Regions from separate parts of the Sinobacterium caligoides genome, predicted to be linked through region 2. Evidence: predicted binding sites of a transcription regulator. Region 2 holds the regulator's gene; the other holds the start of a gene.
The links. The regulator LexA, encoded in region 2, represses DNA repair genes until DNA is damaged. The targets are predictions, from matches to a motif close to ACTGTNTNTANANACAGT.

Region 1 (3,773 bases), on a different contig from region 2:
AGTCTGACCACCCACGAGGATGATATCGTCGATCTCTGAAGTGCTCAGGTCGGCATCAGCCAACGCCTGCTTCAGCGGTGCAATGGTGCGAACCACAAGCTCTTCTACCAACGACTCAAGCTTGGCACGAGTCATCTTCACCACAAGGTGCTTAGGACCGGTAGCATCAGCGGTGATATAAGGCAGGTTAACCTCAGTCTGTGCCGCAGAAGAAAGCTCAATTTTCGCCTTCTCGGCAGCCTCTTTCAGACGCTGCATCGCCAGTGCATCACCGTGTAGGTCGATGCCGCTATCCTTCTTAAACTCTGCAGACAAGAACTCGATCAAACGCATGTCGAAATCTTCACCACCGAGGAAGGTGTCGCCGTTGGTAGAAAGCACCTCAAACTGCTTCTCACCGTCGACATCGGCCATTTCAATGATAGAGATATCGAAGGTACCACCACCGAGGTCATAAACCGCAACAGTGTGATCGCCTTTCGCTTTGTCCATGCCGTAGGCAAGAGCCGCAGCCGTTGGCTCGTTGATAATACGCTTAACGTCTAGACCGGCGATACGACCTGCATCTTTAGTCGCCTGACGCTGTGAGTCGTTGAAGTAAGCAGGAACGGTAACAACCGCTTCTGTAACAGACTCACCAAGAAACTCTTCTGCCGTCTTCTTCATCTTCTTAAGAACTTCGGCTGAAATCTGTGGCGGGGCCATTTTCTCGCCCTTCACCTCTACCCATGCGTCGCCGTTATCGGCGGCAGCGATAGTGTAGGGAACCATCTTGATATCTTTCTGTACGACATCATCAGCGAATTTACGACCGATGAGACGCTTGATCGCGAACAATGTGTTCTGCGGGTTGGTCACAGCCTGGCGCTTAGCTGGCTGACCGACCAATACCTCACCGTCTTCGGCGTAGGCAATAATAGATGGGGTAGTACGATCACCCTCAGCGTTCTCGATGATACGGGCACTATCGCCATCCAATACCGAAACGCATGAGTTGGTAGTACCCAAGTCGATGCCAATAATCTTACCCATTTTAACTCTCCTAAATCTTTAATCTTACTTTCTGCCGAGGGACGTTTTGCATCTCCTGACAGCGACGGGGATGACCCCTGATATCTTTGCTTGTTGTAGATATTGGCGCTGGACAATGGAATTCAAGGGGCCAGCGCAAAAAAATCACACAAAACGTTAAGCGCCCTTATCGGCCGCCTTGCTGACCATGACCATTGCCGGACGCAATAAACGACCATTCAGGTTGTAACCCTTCTGTACCACATGCAGCACGGTATTAGGCTCGCAGTCTGGGTTCTCGATCATGCTCATCGCCTGATGCGCCTGCGGATCGAACGGTTCACCAGCGGGGTTAACACCTTCAATCTTGAAGCGCTTGAACACGTCTTCCAGATTCTTACGGGTCAATTCAACCCCTTCCATCGCCGCCGCCACGTGTTCCTCAGCCGACGCCTCAAGCGCACGCTCAAGGTTATCCATGACCGGCAACAACTCACCGGCAAACTTCTCCAGCGCAAACTTACGCGCCTTATCGACCTCGCCTTCAGAGCGACGACGAATATTTTGCGCCTCAGCCTGCACTCGCAGCGAGCTATCTTTCAGCTCGGCAATCTCTTGCTGCGCCTGTTCTAACTGAGCCGCCAGATCGACCTGCTGCTCAACCTCGCCCTCAACCACTTCTTCAACAATTTCTTCGACAATCTCTTCGACCACTGCCTCAGTCGCTGTATTTTCGGCCTGTTGCTCAGCTGCAACATCAACCACTTCTTCCGCCTGCTTGTCTTGCTTCTGTTCTGACACAACAACACTCCACTATCTAATCTTTTGAATACGAAGACCTTATTACTAGGCTCCAGCGCAATACTATTCCCTCGTCGTGCCGCTGATGCAGGCCTCGACCGTCGGGAGCTGTAGGATGCTAGTTGTAATGGGGTCGAGGCCAATAAAAATCAAGCGACGAAACCGAGCCGTTGAAAAAAAATTACCGAGAACTCGCATCACCTCGATTATTGCTGTATAAACAAACAGTCACTGTACGAAAACCCAGTATCCCTATAGGTAACTCGGCATGCTCACACAACTCTGCATCGACAACTTCGCCCTCGCCCAGAGCCTGGAACTAGACTTCAGCGGCGGTATGACAGCCATCACCGGCGAGACCGGTGCGGGAAAATCGTTGACTCTCGAGGCGCTGGCCACCATCACCGGCGGTCGTGCTGACGTCAACATGATCCGCAACGGCAGCGAACAAGCAGAGCTTCACGCTCGCTTCGACCTCAGCGACTCGCCACAAGCCCGGCAATGGCTACAGCAACAGGCCATCGGCGGCGACGACGAGTGCCTGTTACGCCGCATCATCAGTCGCAGTGGGCGCACCAAGGCCTACATCAACGGCAAGCCGGTCTCCGTCAAACAGCTTAAAGAGCTCGGCGAGCAGCTGCTCGATATTCACAGCCAGAACCAGCACTACTCGCTACTCAAACGCGACACCCAACGCGAGTTACTCGACAACTTTGCCGCGCAACAACCCCTGCTGTTACAGCTGCAGGGCGCTTATCAGCAACTGCAGGAAGCACAGCAGCAACTGCAACTACGCCACGACAACGCCGGTGAGCAAAGCGCCCGCGAACAACTCTTGCGCTACCAGAGCGCCGAACTCAATCAACTCGCCCTCGAGGAGGATGAGCTCGAGGCCCTCGAATCGGAACAGAGCCAGCTGGCCAACGCCGAAGAGACCCTGACCGCCTGTTACCATAGCCAACAGCTCTGCGACAGCGGTGACAACAGCCTGCTGAATCAGCTGCATCAAGCGAGCAGCTCACTACTTGCCGTCACCGGCGAGGACGAACAGCTAGGCGAGGCCATCGAACTACTGAGCAACGCCCAGATCTTGGTCAGCGAGGCCAGCAGTGCCATCGCCAGTCATATCGAGCGCCAACCCCTCGACCCCGCCCGACTGCAATGGGTTGAAGAGCGACTCAGTCTGATCTATCAGACTGCCCGCAAGCACCGCATCCAACCCCAGCAACTGCCCGCACTCGCCCTCGAACTCAACGCCGAGCTCGAGCTACTCGACAGCGACGACAACCAGCTCGAGCAACTGGAACAACAGATAGCCACCCTGCAAAAAAGCTACGACAAACTGGCGACGAAGATCAGCCGCCAGCGTCGCAGCGCCGGTAAGAAGCTACAACAACTCGCCAACCAACAGCTCGCGGCGCTGAGCATGGAACACTGTAAGATCAACTTCGCCTTCACCCCCTGCGACCGCGGCCCCGCCGGCAAAGAGATCGTCGAATTACTCGTCAGCACCAACCCAGGGCAGGAGCCACAACTCATCTCCAAGGTCGCCTCGGGAGGCGAGCTATCACGCATCAGCCTTGCCATTAGCGTTGTCTCCAGCCACCAGCAGGCAGCCGGTACGCGTATCTTTGACGAGGTCGATGTTGGTATCGGTGGCGGTGTCGCCGAGATTGTCGGACGCCTGCTACGTGAACTCGGCCAACACAGCCAGGTACTCTGCATCACCCACCTACCGCAGGTCGCAAGCCAAGCCCATCAACACCTTCAAGCCAGCAAGAGCACCGACGGCGACGGCGCCAAGACCGCGATCCACAATCTCGCCGACACCCAGCGTGTCGACGAGATCGCCCGTATGCTCGGCGGCATCGTCATCACACCGCAGTCGCGCGCTCATGCACAAGAGATGCTGCGCTTAGAGCAGGCGTAAAAAAGGAGGGCTTAGCCCTCCTTTTTTCTAC
Region 2 (3,773 bases):
CACCGGCCAACAGCATCCTACTCAACGCGCCCACGCCCCCCCATAAAATAGTAAGCAGCCAATCGCCCGCCGACTCAACCACGAGCCCTGCACACAGCGTGGCAATCAACACAGCAGCCGCGCTCAACCAAAAAGACTCGACAACAAAAAGCTATCCATACCTCAGCAAAGCCAAACACTCACTCGCCGCCGAGGGCTTAGCTCTAAAGCGAAAAGGGCAATACGACGTGGTCTTTCATGAGGCGTGGATAATGCCCTTTATCGATGGCGAAACATCTCCGGCTGTGGTCTTTCAACAGGGCATGAAGCACGGTAAAGATAGCAGCATCGAAGGCGCACTAAATATTCAACTTAATCGTTTTCTCGATGTCAGCGCAGATGTATGGCTTAGCGAGTTCGACGAGACATCGACCGCCTCCCTAGCAGATAATACCCAGCAGTTCAGCGCGCTTTACCCTCAACAGCCTGGCGATGAGTTCATCGTAAACCACCCTCTTCTGCCCGCACCTATTGATGACGCCCTCAGCAGCACAATCCACCTCGACGACAACATCAAAATGCGCAGTAATGAGCTGCACTATATTGACCATCCGATGATGGGCATGCTGATCAAGATTACCAGACACACCCCATCAGAAAACAATGCCGCAGAAAACAGCTAGCTCTCGGCCTCTTCGGAGGCCGCCGTCACTATATCCTCAAGCTTCAACGTTGTAGTTGGGTAGGCAATATCAGCACCGTGTTGCTCGATAATGGCCGCAATCTTAAGCAATACATCCTGCTTAATCTCGTGAAACAAAACCCAGTTCGTGGTCTTGGTAAAGGTATAAACGAAGAAGTCGAGTGACGAGGCACCGAAGCTATTGAAGTTAACAATCAGCGTCTTACGCATGTCAATATCCGGATGATTCTCTAGCATCTGCCTGACATCACGTACAATAAACTCAAGCGCCTTAATATCATTATAGCGAACCCCCACCGTCTCATAGATACGCCGATTCAGCATACGCGAGGGGTTTTCAACAGCAACATTGGCAAAGACCGAGTTAGGCACATAGAGCGGGCGCTGATCAAAAGTGCGAATTCGTGTCGTACGCCAACCAATATGCTCTACCGTCCCCTCCATTTCAGTATCCGGCGAACGAACCCAATCACCAATAGCAAAGGGGCGATCCAAATACACCATCAACCCCCCGAAGAAGTTAGCCAGCAAATCCTTAGCCGCAAAACTAATCGCGATACCGCCGATACTACCCACAGCCAAGATTCCCGAGATACTATAGCCAAGTCGCTGGATACAAATCAGCACTACAATCAGCACAATTATTATTCTCAACAACTTACCAATGGTGTGAATCGCCGCTGCATCGAGGTTGATTAGCCCACCACGAGACTCAAACAGCGTTTCCGCCAGCCGTACAAAGCGCACTAACAGCCACGCCAATATGCAGATGAAGGCAATATCTTTAAACATGATCAAAGGCTGCAGCTCTTCATCATTCACTGCTGGCAATAACCTCTGAGCCGTCCAACTTCCCACAAACAACCAAATAAACGCTGAAGTAGGCCCCCGCATCGCCGACAACAACAAGTCATCCCACTGCCGATTGTTTTTAAGTAGCTGTGCCTGCAAACGTCGAATTAGTATACGAGCCATCCAGCTCACTACAAACGCGAAAACAAACGCACCAAGCAATAATAATATTGGCCCCTTTAGCCACTCAGGAAGCCACATCTCTATACGCTGAAAAATATTACCCTCCACCTTCTACCCCTTGATTTAATAAGACTATACGAAAACAATAATAGCTTTATTAGCCTCCAACTTCAGTGCTGTATCGCGTAATTCTACACGACATCACTTGACGGCTTAAAATAACAAGCTCATAACATAGCCTCCACAACACAAACTTTGCAACATTGCATTTGTTGGGAGAATTGAAATGGCAACGCAAATCGCAAAAATCGGTCAATGGTATAAGGCAGAAGAAGGCGCTATCTTTGAGGTCGTTGCCTTAGACGACATCAGCTCTAGCATCGAAATCCAATACATAGACGGCGAAATCGGTGAGTACGATATAGATAGCTGGCTACAAGACAACCTACAGCAAATCGCCGCGCCAGAAGACTGGACCGCCCCTTACGAAGTTGAAAAGGAGCAAGGGTATGCCGAGGACTCAACGACTACGATGAACCTAGGTGAGGACCCTCTTCAATCGATCACTTATGAAAATCTATTCAATGACCTATGAATAAATAACGAACAAATTAGTCAGTCTTGTTGCGCCTCAAGAATATACTGTATATAGTTACAGCAACTGTATAAACAAACAGATAGGCGCCATGATTAAACTAACAGCAAGACAGGCAGAAGTCCTCTCACTCATCAAGCGACATATCCGAGATAGCGGCTTGCCACCGACACGTGCCGATATCGCCAAAGAGCTTGGCTTTAAATCCGCTAACGCAGCAGAAGAACACCTTCGTGCTCTCGCCAAAAAAGGGGCTATAGAGATCATTCCTGGCACCTCTAGAGGAATTCGCATCACCGCACAGGAGGAAGACCTTGGGTTACCCATTATCGGTCAGGTCGCTGCAGGCAACCCAATCTTGGCAGAACAAAATATTGATGATCATGTAAAAATGCCCGAACAGTTTTTCTCCCCCACTGCTGACTACCTATTGCGTGTCAGAGGCGAAAGCATGAAAAACATCGGCATTATGGATGGTGACTTACTGGCAGTACATAGCACCAGCGACGTCAGAGAGGGGCAAGTTGTTGTCGCTCGCATCGATGACGAGGTCACAGTAAAGCGTTTAAAGTACGGAAAAAATAAACGTCAACTTATGCTTCTTCCTGAGAATGAGGAGTTCGAACCCATCATTGTCGATTTAGCAGATCAAGAAGTAACCATTGAAGGTATCAGCGTAGGCGTCATTCGCCGTCATTAATATTCGATTGGTGCACGCTACTGGATCACTGCGACTGCACCAAGCCACCAGCAAAGGACGATAACATGCCCCTATTTGCAGCCCTAGAAAACCAAGAGACACAAGCCGGCTATACAGAGTGTATTACCGAACTGGCGATCAAAGGTAAGCACTGCCAAGAGCTGTTACTACTCCCTATCATCAGTCACCTAAGCAGTAGCGATGATAGTCGCTGGGTCACCTGGATAAACCCACCACCACTTAACAGAAGCAAACTAAAAGAGTTTGGCCTCGATCAGCGCCCCATACTGATTATTAATACTAAGTCACAAGCAGAAACCAATGCACTCTTACTACGCTGCCTCAATAATGGCCGAAGTAATACCGTGATCGCCAACATTGAGGACGACAGTGCGCTAGACCGTAGACAGCTCTGCTATGCCGCCAATAATGGTAATAGCCACTGCCTACTCGTACTTTAAGACGGCCAGTAGCCCGAAAAAGAGGGATAATGAATGCCTTTTAGTAATTGATTAATGTAAAACCATATCGCAGATCATCTCAGTCTCGGTGCTTTCAAAGCACTCATCTGCCGTGAGCATATCTGCCTGCTCCTCTTGATTCTCAACGATTTCAGCAAAAGTTGCCATACCCGCCTGAATCATGGCTTTTGCCACCTCGAGGCGATCTGCCGAAGAAACCAGGTCCGAGGCACTGCCAAAACGAATATTAATTAATGGGCGATTGTCGCCATCGGCACTTCTAAGGACGATCTCACCATTGGCAAGCTCAACAATTTCCAATAAGGATGACACCATGCTCACCTTTTCTTCTAATTAATC

Region 1: recN (DNA repair protein RecN) is a predicted target of LexA. The motif match lies at 2,024-2,041, and genes of this name have one in related genera.

What each region holds. Positions count from the first base shown of each region.
Region 1 covers NZ_RKHR01000007.1:50,753-54,525, forward strand. The annotation lists gene dnaK (molecular chaperone DnaK) at 1-1,032, opposite strand, end outside; gene grpE (nucleotide exchange factor GrpE) at 1,189-1,812, opposite strand; gene recN (DNA repair protein RecN) at 2,081-3,742, shown strand.
Region 2 covers NZ_RKHR01000005.1:492,566-496,338, forward strand. The annotation lists gene EDC56_RS14480 (CsiV family protein) at 1-662, shown strand, start outside; gene EDC56_RS14485 (mechanosensitive ion channel family protein) at 659-1,657, opposite strand; gene EDC56_RS14490 (DUF6763 family protein) at 1,944-2,252, shown strand; gene lexA (transcriptional repressor LexA) at 2,344-2,952, shown strand; gene EDC56_RS14500 (SulA-like leucine-rich domain-containing protein) at 3,018-3,413, shown strand; gene EDC56_RS14505 (hypothetical protein) at 3,465-3,749, opposite strand.